Linked DNA regions of Luteitalea sp. TBR-22. Each later gene encodes a partner of the first gene's protein in a complex. Links are inferred from orthologs where the notes say so. Each region holds a gene or a part of one and is shown on either strand. Other genes may lie near its edges.

What was found. The genes of interacting proteins can lie anywhere in the genome.
Region 2: the proteins of dnaG (region 1) and dnaB are in contact, whole or in part, in a crystal structure (PDB 2R6A), measured with the Geobacillus stearothermophilus proteins. The link is inferred for Luteitalea sp. TBR-22 from one-to-one orthologs. Residues at the interface, in WP_049624496.1 of Geobacillus stearothermophilus: Lys456, Leu457, Leu458, Pro459, Ala460, Asn463, Ala464, Leu467, Leu535, Leu536, Ile537, Ala538, Gln544, Glu545, Asp548, Tyr549, His552; in WP_033016901.1 of Geobacillus stearothermophilus: Ser13, Glu15, Ala16, Gln18, Glu91, Leu92, Asp94, Ala95, Val96, Pro97, Thr98, Ala99, Ala100, Asn101, Tyr104, Tyr105, Ile108.

What each region holds. Positions count from the first base shown.
Region 1 is NZ_AP024452.1:5,863,583-5,871,665, forward strand. What follows is about bases 5,229-8,083. They hold dnaG (DNA primase), read left to right. Parts: upstream 5,229-5,700; coding sequence 5,701-7,467; downstream 7,468-8,083. Other genes in these bases: TBR22_RS24160 (endonuclease MutS2), read left to right, coding at 5,229-5,693; rpoD (RNA polymerase sigma factor RpoD), read left to right, coding at 7,518-8,083. In the rest of the region: TBR22_RS24145 (winged helix-turn-helix domain-containing protein), read right to left, coding at 1-727; TBR22_RS24150 (hypothetical protein), read left to right, coding at 913-1,419; TBR22_RS24155 (cellulose synthase family protein), read right to left, coding at 1,571-3,067; more of TBR22_RS24160, read left to right, coding at 3,231-5,228. UniProt on the Escherichia coli protein: RNA polymerase that catalyzes the synthesis of short RNA molecules used as primers for DNA polymerase during DNA replication.
Region 2 is NZ_AP024452.1:4,574,856-4,577,748, forward strand. It holds dnaB (replicative DNA helicase), read right to left. Parts: upstream 2,173-2,893; coding sequence 829-2,172; downstream 1-828. Other genes in the region: alr (alanine racemase), read right to left, coding at 1-827; rplI (50S ribosomal protein L9), read right to left, coding at 2,304-2,774; rpsR (30S ribosomal protein S18), read right to left, coding at 2,789-2,893. UniProt on the Escherichia coli protein: The main replicative DNA helicase, it participates in initiation and elongation during chromosome replication. Travels ahead of the DNA replisome, separating dsDNA into templates for DNA synthesis.

The DNA of each region.
Region 1 (8,083 bases):
CGATCACCGACACGCGCGCCGGATCGACTCGCCCCAGCGAGACGATCGTGTCCTCGGTGAGTCCGTCCGCGAAGATGGCGACCGACGGGTCGGCGCCGATCGCCTCGAACGGCAGGACCGCGATCGTCAGCGGCCTGGCAGGCGGCCCGCTCGTCGGCCGCCAGGTCGACCAGCCGGCGATGCCGAGGATCGCAGCCGCTGCGATCACGACAGCCACTGCCATCGCGGGGCGACCCGACCGTGGACGACCAGGGCGCCGGGGTGGTGCGTCCGGTTCTTGCCCGGCGTGCGAACCGGATTCAGCCATGGCCTCGCTGGTGCTGACCAGAGGCGCGACTGCCGGTGTGATGGGCGTCGGCATGGCCGGCGCCGTTGGGTCGGTGGGCGGGTCGATGACCTCCACCGGGGCCACGAAGCGATAGCCCCGACCAGGCACCGTCTCGATGAACGTCGGGGCCTCGGGCGAGTCCCGCAAGGCCTGGCGAATCTTCCGGATCGCGGTGTGCACGCCGGTCTCGACGTCGACGAAGACGTCCTTGCCCCACAGGGCGTCGACGATCTCGTCGCGCCTGACGAGTTCTCCGCGTCGCTCCACCAGGAGGATCAGCAGGTCCATCGGCTGGCGTTCGAGACGCACAGTGCGACCGTCTCGCCGCAGTTCGAAGGCGCCGAGGTCCAGCACGACATCGCGGATACGAAGCGTCAGCCTCGGCACACGGGCGGACATGGTCTGGGTGGTCGCACAACGATGTCACAACCCAATGGGTGCCGCCAGTTGGCGGTACAGGAAAAGAACAGGCGTTATCCAGACGCGCTCCATGGCCAGCCGCGCGCGGCGCGCCCACAGTGGCGCTCGACGCTGCGGACGTTGGGTTCGCGGCCGACACGGCCCCTCAACCAGGAGACACTCGCATGACCTCAGGTATCTCGGTGACTCGCACGTTCGGCGTGGTAGTGCTGCTCGGCTTCGCCATGGCGGCGGCCGCGGCGGCCCAGCCCAGTGGTTCGGAAGGGCGCGGCGTGGAAGGCACCTGGTACGTGCAGGTGGTCCCGACCATCTGCGCGACGGGCGCGCCCATTCCGGGCGTGTCGCCGGTGCAGGCCCTCGTGACGTTCCACGCAGGAGGGTCGCTGAGTGAAACGGCGGGCGGCACGGGCTTCGCCCCCGGGCAGCGCAGTCCCGGACACGGCACGTGGCGGCACGACGCCGGACAGACCTTCACCCAGCGGTTCACCGCCCTGATCAACTTCACGACCGTGCCCGGCTTTCAGGAAGCCGGCTGGCAGGTGGTGACCCAGTCGGTCGAGCTGATCGACCGCGACACGCTGGCCTCATCGGGGCGCAACGCGTTCTACCGCACCGACGGGACGCTCTACCGGACCGGGTGCTCGACCGCCACGGGCAAGCGCTTCGAATAGGACCACGGACCCGGCCTGCGCCGACGCACGACAAAAAGGGAGCGGCCCGGTCCCCCGGCGCCGCTCCCTCGATCCTCCTGCTCCCTCGTCCCCTGGCCTGCTTGGGCCTTGTCCCTCGCAGCCCTGGTGACTGGCGTACTCGTCCCTCGCGCTACTCGCCCGCGACCTGCGTGCTCAGCTCTGCCTGCTCGCCGCCGAACTGCTGCAGCAGCGACATGAGGCCCGGGTACAGGAAGCCGACCTGGAACAGCACGAGGAACGGCAGCGTGCCGTAGATGCCGTTGGCCAGGGCGTAGAACACCGTGCCCGTGAAGTACAGGCCGAGCGCGACCTCGGCCAGCGGCTGCCACAGCATCAGCTGGTGGTACTTCTTGTGCACCCAGTCGTCGCCGGTGCGCTCGACGCCGTGCTTGGGCGTGCGGACGAACTCGCTCTGCTTGCCGAAGATCGCCTCGAGCACCGCCCGGGTGTTGTTGATCGACAGGCCGATGCCGACGGCCATCAGCAGCGGCAGGTACTTCAGGCGGGTCTTCCAGTCCTGCGGGTAGGCCTGCTTCTGGCAGAAGGCGTAGAAGTTGACCACCGAGAACGTCGCCGCGAAGAACAGCGGGATGTCGATCAGCAGCATCTCCGACCAGCCCATGTTGTAGCGGACGTACATGGACGGGAACATCAGCACGCAGAGCACCACCATCAACAGGTAGTTGAAGTTGGCGGTGAGGTGGAAGAAGGCCTCGGCCTTGACCCGGAACGGCAGGTCGGCGCTGAGGATCTGCGGCAGCAGCTTGAGGGCGGTCTGCACCGAGCCCTTGGCCCAGCGGAACTGCTGCGACTTGAAGCTGTTCATCTCCACCGGCAGCTCGGCCGGCGTGATGACGTCCTCCATGAACACGAAGCGCCAGCCCTTGAGCTGGGCGCGGTAGCTCAGGTCGAGGTCCTCGGTGAGCGTGTCGTGCTGCCAGCCGCCCGACTGCTCGATCGCATCGCGACGCCAGATCCCCGCCGTGCCGTTGAAGTTGAAGAAACACCCGGCGCGATTGCGGCTGCCGTGCTCGAGCACGAAGTGGCCGTCGAGCATGATCGACTGGATCTTCGTGAGCGTCGAGTAGTCGGCGTTGATGTGACCCCAGCGCGCCTGCACCATGCCGACCTGCGGGTCGCCGAACTGCGGCAGCGCCCGGCGCAGGAAGTCGGCCGGCGGCACGAAGTCGGCGTCGAAGATGGCGATGTAGCGGCCCTCGGCGACGTTCATGCCCGCCTCGAGCGCCCCGGCCTTGAAGCCGGTGCGGTCGGTGCGGTGCAGGTAGGTGATGTTGAAGCCCTGCTTCTGCCAGCGACGGACCGCGAGGGCCGCGACGTCCACGGTTTCGTCCGTGGAGTCGTCGAGGACCTGGATCTCCATCAGCTCCTTGGGGTAGTCCAGGCGGCACACCGCGTCCACGAGGCGGTCCACCACGTACATCTCGTTGAAGATGGGCAGCTGGATGGTGACGACCGGCAGCGGATCGAGTTGCGGCCGCGGCCCGGGCACGTGATCGGCGTAGCGCTTGTACCAGTACACCATCACGTACCGGTGCCAGCCGTAGAACGCCAGGATGCTCAGGACGAAGAAGTACGCCGCAAGGATGGCGAGTTCCGATAGGGTCATAGACGGCAGCTGTCTCTACGGTTCGTGCCCAGACACACGAAGACCACAGGGTACCCTGTCGGGCCGAACGTGGTCAAACCAATACATGGATCGGAGAAGGCCACGCCAGTGGTAGACTAGGAGGTTCGTCCGCGCACCTTCACGCGCAGGCGACCCCACTGCCATGCACGCCCCCACGCTCCGCGCGCTCGAGTTCGACCAGATCGCGGCCGTGGTGCGCTCGTATGCCGTGACGCCGCTCGGGGCGCAGCGCCTCGACAGACTGGTCCCATCGACCGATCCGGTGCGGGTGGCCGGCGCCCTCGATCTGACCGGCGAAGCGCTCCTGCTGCTCCAGGACCATCAGGCCCTCCCGCTCCGCGGTGGCGAAGCCGTGGCCGCCGCGCTCGACGGCCTGGCCCTGCAGGGACGTCCCCTGGAGCCCCTGCGACTGCTGGCGCTGGCCGACTTCTTCGATTCGGTCGATCGCACCGTCGCGCTCGTCGAGCGCGCCGCGACCCGCCTGCCCGCGCTGGCCGCCGTCGCTCGCCGCGCCGAGCGCTTCGCCGACGAGAATGCCCGCGTTCGCAAGGCGATCAGCCAGCACGGCGAGGTGGTCGACGAGGCCAGCCCCGCCCTGGCGGGCATCCGCGACAAGCTCCGACGGCAACGCCAACGCCTGCGCGGCACCCTCGAGTCGTACCTGCGCGGCCGCGACACGGTGAAGTACCTGCAGGAACAGGTGGTGACCGAGCGGAACGGCCGCTACGTGCTCGTCGTGCGCGCCGAGCATCGCGGCGCCATCCCCGGCCTGGTCCACGGCGCCTCGGCCAGCGGCGCCAGCCTCTACCTCGAGCCGCTCAGCACCGTCGAGGTGAACAACGACATCGTCGCCCTCGAGGAGCAGGAGGCCGAGGAAGTCCGCCGCATCCTGCTGGCCCTGACCGACGGCTATCGCGCCAGGGCTGCCGACCTGCAGCAGACGGTCGAGGCCGCCACGGAGCTGGACGTCATCCAGGCCCGCGCGCGCTGCTCGATGTCGTTCAACGGCGTCCGGCCGGCGCTCTCGCACGACGGCCGGCTCGAACTGCGCCACGCGCGGCACCCGCTCCTGATTCCTGCCGTCGCCCGCCGGTTGCCCGAGTCCGAGGGCCGCGTCGCTCGTGAGGTCGAACCCGTCGCCAGCGACCTGCTGGTCATCCCGCCAGCCCGGGCGCTGGTGGTCACCGGCCCCAACACCGGCGGCAAGACGGTCGCCCTCAAGACCGCGGGCCTGCTGGTGCTCATGGCGCAGGCCGGGCTCTTCGTGCCGGCCGAGGCCGGCTCGCGCCTGCCGGTCTTCCGCAGCGTGTTTGCCGACATCGGCGACGAGCAGTCGATCGCGGCCAACCTCAGCACCTTCTCGTGGCACATGACCAGCATCGTCGCCATGGACAAGGCGCTGACCCTGCCGGCGCTGGTCCTCCTCGACGAGGTGGGCAACGGCACCGACCCCATCGAGGGCGGCGCCCTCGGCGTGGCGATCATCGACCACTTCCGCAAGCGCGGCGCGGTGGTCGTCGCGACGACGCACTACGAGACGATCAAGACGTACGCGACCAGCACCGAGGGCGTGACGTGTGCGGCCTTCGGCTTCGAGCCGGGCACGTTCGCACCGACGTACCGCCTGATCTACGGGTCGCCGGGCGGCAGCCTCGCCTTCGAGATCGCCGCGCGCCTGGGCCTGCCCCGCCCTGTGCTCGACGCCGCGGCGGCGTGGCGCAGCGACACCGAGAAGCGCGTCTCGGAGCAGATGGCCAAGCTCGATCGGGAGCTGCAATCGCTCGATCACGAACGTCGGCTCACCGCGCAGGCGCGCCTGCAGGCCGAGACCGCCGAGCGGCAGCTGCGGCTGCGGGAGGAGCAGCTGCGCGAGCGCGAGGCGCAGTTCACGCGCAAGCTCGAACAGCGCCTCAACGAACAGCTCCGCGACGCCCGCGCCGAGGTCGACCGCATCGTCACGGATCTGCGGCAGCAGGCCGCCGCGCTCGAGAAGAAGCAGCAGAAGCAGATTGCCGCCCTGCCGACCGGCGTGGTGGGCGACCTGCGCGTGTCGGCTCGTGGCGCGCTGGACGCCGTTGCCGACCGCGTGCGCGAGGGCGGCGCCGTGGCCCCGTCCGCCCCGGTCATGCCCCCGCCGCCGGAGGCCACCGGGCCGCTGGGCGTGGGGGACCGGGTCGAGGTGGGTTCGTTGCGTCTGCAGGGCGTGGTCCGGGCGCTGTCGGGCAAGGACGCCGACGTCGACGTCAACGGCAAGCGCATGCGCGTCAGGACCACCGAACTGCGCAAGATCGGGGGAGCCGGGACGCAGGCGGCGCCGGCGGTGCGGGTGACGCTGGCCGAGCGCAGTGGGTCGGTCGGCAGCGGCGGCGACCTGAACGTCATCGGGTGCACGGTCGACGAGGCCATCGACCGCGCCGACAAGTTCCTCGACCAGGCCGCGATGCAGGAACTGCGGACGGTGCGAGTGATTCATGGCCACGGCACGGGGAAGCTCCGGCAGGCGCTCAGCGGGTACCTCAACACGCACCCGCTGGTGCTGCGTGCGGCGCCGGCGCCCAACGACATGGGCGGCAGCGCCGTGACGCTCGTGGAGTTGAGGGAGTAGGGGGCCGGTGCGCTATCCGCGCGAGCTCATCGACCAGATCCGGCACGCGGCGGACATCGTGCAGGTGGTGCAGGAGTACGTCCCGCTGAAGCGGGCGGGCGCCACTTACAAGGGCTTGTGCCCGTTTCACGGGGAGCGGACGCCGTCATTCACGGTGAACCGCGACAAGGGGTTCTTCCACTGCTTCGGCTGTGGACAGGGCGGCGACGTCTTCAAGTTCGTGGAGCTCCAGGAGGGCGTGGGGTTCCAGGACGCGGTCAAGCGGGTGGCGAGCCGCTGCGGGATCACGCTGCCGGAGGCGCCCTCCTCACCTGAGGCGCACGCGGAGGAGGTCGAGCGCGAGGCGTTGCTGAAGGCCCACGAGCTGGCGCGGGCCTTCTATGCCGAGCAGTTGCAGGGAGCATCGGGCGCGGCGGCACGCGACCTGCTGAAGCGGCGGGATGTCCGGTCGGAGGCCGTGGAGACGTTTGGGATCGGGTACGCCCCCGCGTCACGGGACCTGCTGGTCCGTCATCTCCGGAAGCAGGGGTTCTCGCCGGCCCTGCTGGTGCGGGGCGGCCTGGCAGTGCAGCGCGACGACGGGTCGGTGGTGGATCGGTTCCGGCAACGCCTTTTGTTCCCTATCCATAGGGAGGGCGGGTCGGTCGTGGCGTTCGGCGGACGGGCGATGGCCGACGATCAGGTGCCCAAGTACCTGAACTCGCCGGAGACCCCGCTCTATACCAAGGGACGGGTGCTGTACGGCCTCCACCTGAGCAAGCACGCCATCAGGAAGGTTGGCAGCGTCGTAATGATGGAGGGGTACTTCGACGTCATCCAGGCGTGGCAGGGCGGGGTGACGCACGTGGTGGCCTCGAGCGGGACGGCCCTCACCCAGGCGCAGGCGCAGACGTTGCGGCGGTTCGCGTCGAAGGTGGTGTTGAGTTTCGATGCCGACGGGGCCGGCCAGAACGCGGCGGCCAAGTCGGGGGATCTGCTGGTGGCCGAGGGCTTCCAGGTGAGCGTGGCCCTGCTGCCGGAGGGCGAGGATCCCGATACGTTCGTTCGGCGGTACGGCGGCGACGCCTACCGGCAGAAGGTCGAGGAGGCCCGGCCGTACCTGGACTTCGTGCTCGACCGGGCGGCGGCCCGCCACAACGTGAAGGATCCGACCGGCCGGGTCGCGTTCCTGAACGAGATGCTCGGCGTGGCCGCGCGCATCCCCGAGGCGATGGCCCGGGACCAGTTCGCGGATCGGCTCGCGCACCGCGCGCAGGTGGGCGAGGAGACGATTCGGCAGGAGATTCGCAAGGCAGCCGTGACCAGGCAGGAGACCCTGCCCGACACGGCCCGCCGTGCGTCGATGCCCGGGGTGACCCGGGCGGAACGCGAGCTGATCGTCGGCGTGATGACCACGCCGCGCGAGGCATTGCTCGCGATGGATGCGCTCGAGGAGGCAGACCTCGAGCCGTTGCGCACCGCGCGCCTGTTGCGCCTGGTGCTGACACTGGACGTGCCGGACCCGGAACAGTTGCCCGGGCAGGTGCTGGCAGGTCTCACAGAAGAGGAGCGCCGGTGGGTCACCGGGTTGACGATGAGCGCGGGCGTCGTGGCGACGCCCGAGTCGTGCGTACGGGAGATAAGCGCGATGCGGCTGGAGCGGGAGCGAGCCAGCGTGCAGCGGGAGATCGACCAGCTGCAGGAGGCCGGAGGCGCGGCGAACACGCAGCGAATCATGGCGCTGTGGCTGCAAAAAAAGGCGCTGCTGGAACGGATCGCGTCGCTGAGGGGATAATCGAGGATCGCCCGCCCTCTCCTCGCGCGGGCCGAGGAGGCCAAGCCGACGTGTCCATCGAAGACAAGTACGACGAAGTACGTCACCTGATCGCGATCGGGAAGGAGAAGGGCTATCTCCTGTACGACGAGGTCAGTGAGGTACTTCCTGCCGACATCACCTCGTCGGCCGAGGAACTCGAGGACCTGTTCAGCACCTTCGGCAACGCCGGCATCGAGGTGGTCGAGTCCGAGCAGAAGTACCGCGAGGACAAGATGCTCGACCGCCCGGACACGGGCGAGGAGCCGGAACTCGACCTCACGCCGGGGGCACTCGACAAGACCAACGACCCCGTCCGCATGTACCTGCGCGAGATGGGCACCGTGCCGCTGCTCACCCGCGAGGGCGAGGTGGAGATCGCCAAGCGCATCGAGCGCGGCAAGCTGGCGGTGATCAAGTCGATTTCGCGCACGCCGACCGTCGCCAAGAAGATCCTGGAGATGGGCGAGCAGCTGAAGGAAGGCAAGCGCACCATCCGCGAGATCGCCATCTTCACCGACGAAGAAGTCACCGAGGATCGCCTCGAGGAGCGGGCCCGCGAGGTCCTCAAGCAGATCGAGTCGGTCAAGAAGGCGAT
Region 2 (2,893 bases), 1.3 Mb from region 1 along the record:
TCGGCGCGATGTGACTGCCCGTAGCCGATCCCTTCCCCATCGCGCACGCCCTTGACGGCGACGATCCGCGACTGCAACGACAGCACCGGCTCGAGCGGCAGCGTCGTCATGAGCGGCGGCGGGACGATGCCGTAGAGGAGGAGGCCGGGCCGCACGAAGTCGAGCCAGGTGCGCTCGTCGCGCAGCAGGGCCGCGCTGTTGGCGGCGTGCGCCACCGTCGTGCGCAGCCCGAGGGCAGCCGCGGCTTCCCTGGCCTCCCAGAAGTGCTGCTGCTGCACGCCGAAGTGCTCGCTCTCGGGCTCGTCGGCGGTCGCGAAATGCGTGTACAGCGCGTCGACGCGCAGCGCCGGCGCCTGCAGGATGTCGGGCAGCGTGCGGCGGAGATTGTCGTGCCGCAGGCCCAGCCGGTTCATGCCCGTGTCGACCTTCACGTGGCAGCCGAGCACCGTGTCGCGGGCAGCGGCCGCCTCGGCAAGGGCGCGGCCGGCCCACGGCGACGAGATGGTCGGGGTGAGACGGTGCGAGAAGATGCCGTCGAGGTCGGAGATCCCGAGCGCGCCGAACACCAGGATCGGCGCGCCGATGCCCGCATCGCGCAACGCGACGCCCTCGTCGACGTCGGCGCAGGCCAGCATCGCCACGCCCTCGGCCTCGAGGACGCGGGCCACGTCGGCCGCGCCGTGCCCATAGGCGTTGGCCTTGACCACGCCGATGATGCCGGGCGGACGGCGGCCCGAGGCGAGCGCGCCCTCCTCGAGCAGCCCGCGGATCGCCCGCACGTTGCCGCGCAGGGCGTCGAGGTCCACCCGCGCCACCGTGTGCCGCACGTCAGTACTCGTCCGCGACGTCGCCACCGCGCTCGAGGTTCTCGAAGCGCGTGTAGTCGGAGATGAACGCCAGCTTCACGGTGCCCACCGGGCCGTTGCGCTGCTTGGCGATGATGATCTCGGCCTCGCCGGTGTCCTCGTCCTCGGGGCCCTTGTAGCGGTCCTCGCGGTAGATGAACATCACGACGTCGGCGTCCTGCTCGAGGGCGCCGGACTCGCGGAGGTCGGACAGCTGCGGCCGGTGGTCGGCGCGCGCGTCGGGGGCGCGCGAGAGCTGCGACAGGATCAGCACCGGCACGTGCAGTTCCTTGGCCAGGCCCTTGAGCGAGCGCGAGATGCTGGTGAGTTCCTGCTGCCGGTTCTCGAAGCGGCCCCGCCCCTGCATCAGCTGCACGTAGTCGATGACCAGCATGTCGAGGCCGTGCTCGGCCTTGAGGCGGCGGGCCTTGGCGCGCATCTCGAGGACGCCGATCGACGCCGTGTCGTCGATGAAGATCTTGGCCATCGACAGCTTCTCGGCGGCCTGCGCGATCGCCGGCAGGTCGCGCTCGAGGAGCATGCCCTGACGCAGGCGCTGCGAGTCGACGCGCGCCTCGGAGGTGAGCATGCGCATGAACAGCTGCTCGGCCGACATCTCGAGGCTGAACACGCCGACGACCTTGCCGTGCTCGAGGGCGGCGTTCTGCGCCATGTTGATCACGAAGGACGTCTTGCCCATCGACGGGCGCGCCGCGATGATCACCAGGTCGGTCGGCTGCATGCCCGACGTCTTGCGATCGAGGTCGTAGAAGCCGGTCGGCACGCCGGTGACCAGGCTCTTGAACTGCTGCAGCTTCTCGACGGTGTCCAGCGCCGTGTCCACCAGGTCGGCCAGGGGGCGGAACCCGGTGCCGATGCGGGCGTCGGCGATGCTGAAGATGCTGCGCTCGGCGTCGTCGAGGATCTCGCTCGCATCGCGGTCGGCGTCGTAGGCCTCGGCGGCGATCTTGCCCGCCTCGTTGATGAGGCGACGCAGCGTCGACTTCTCCTTGACGATCTGCGCGTAGTACTCGACGTTGGTCGTGCGCGGGACGCCGTCGACCAGGCGGGAGATGTAGGCGGGGCCGCCCACCTTCTCGAGTTCGTCCTTGCGATCGAGCGACTCGGAGAGCGTGACGAGGTCGATCGCCGCGCCCTTCTCGCTCAACTGGATCATGTGCTCGAGCAGGACCTGGTGCGCCTCCCGGTAGAAGTCGTCGGGCTGCAGCACCTCCACCGCCGCGTTGATTGCGTCGTTGCGGAGGAGGATGGCGCCGAGCACGGAGCGCTCCGCGTCCAGGTTGTGGGGCAGCGTACGGTCGTTCATGGGGTCCCGGCGGGCGGGGAGACAGAGTGTAGCGACAAACGAAAAGCCCGTCACCGTTGACGGGTGACGGGCTTCGTGTTCCCGGGCGGCGTGCCGGGCGCGGTCGGGAGACCGCGCCGTGCCCATGTGCCTCAGGCCTGGGCGGGCGCCTCGCCGCCGCCCTCGGCGGCGACATGCACCTTCACCTGCGCGGTGACCTCGCGGTGCAGGCGCACCGGCACCGCGTACTCGCCGACCGCCTTGATGGCCTCGGGGAGCTGGATCTTGCGACGATCCACCTCGAAGCCCTGCTTGGCGAGCGCCTCGGCGATGTCGGCCGAGGTGACCGAGCCGAACAGCTGCTGGTTCTCGCCGGCACGACGGGTGAGCGTGACCTCGGTCTGCGCGAAGCGCGTCGCGAGGGCCTGGGCCACCGCGCGCTCCTCGGCCGCCCGGGCCGCCGCCACCTTCTTCTCGTGCTCGATCTGCTTCTTGTTGCCTGCCGTGACCGCCAGGGCGAGCTTGCGCGGCAACAGGTAGTTGCGCGCGTAGCCCGGGGCCACCTTCACCACGTCGCCACGCTCACCGAGGTGCTCGACGTGCTCCTTCAGGATCACTTCGATCATCGTCTCGCTCCTCAGTCCGTCGCGTAGGGGAGCAGCGCCAGGAAGCGCGCCCGCTTGATGGCGACCTGCAGCTTGCGCTGGTACTTGGCGCTGGTGCCGGTCAGGCGGCGCGGCTG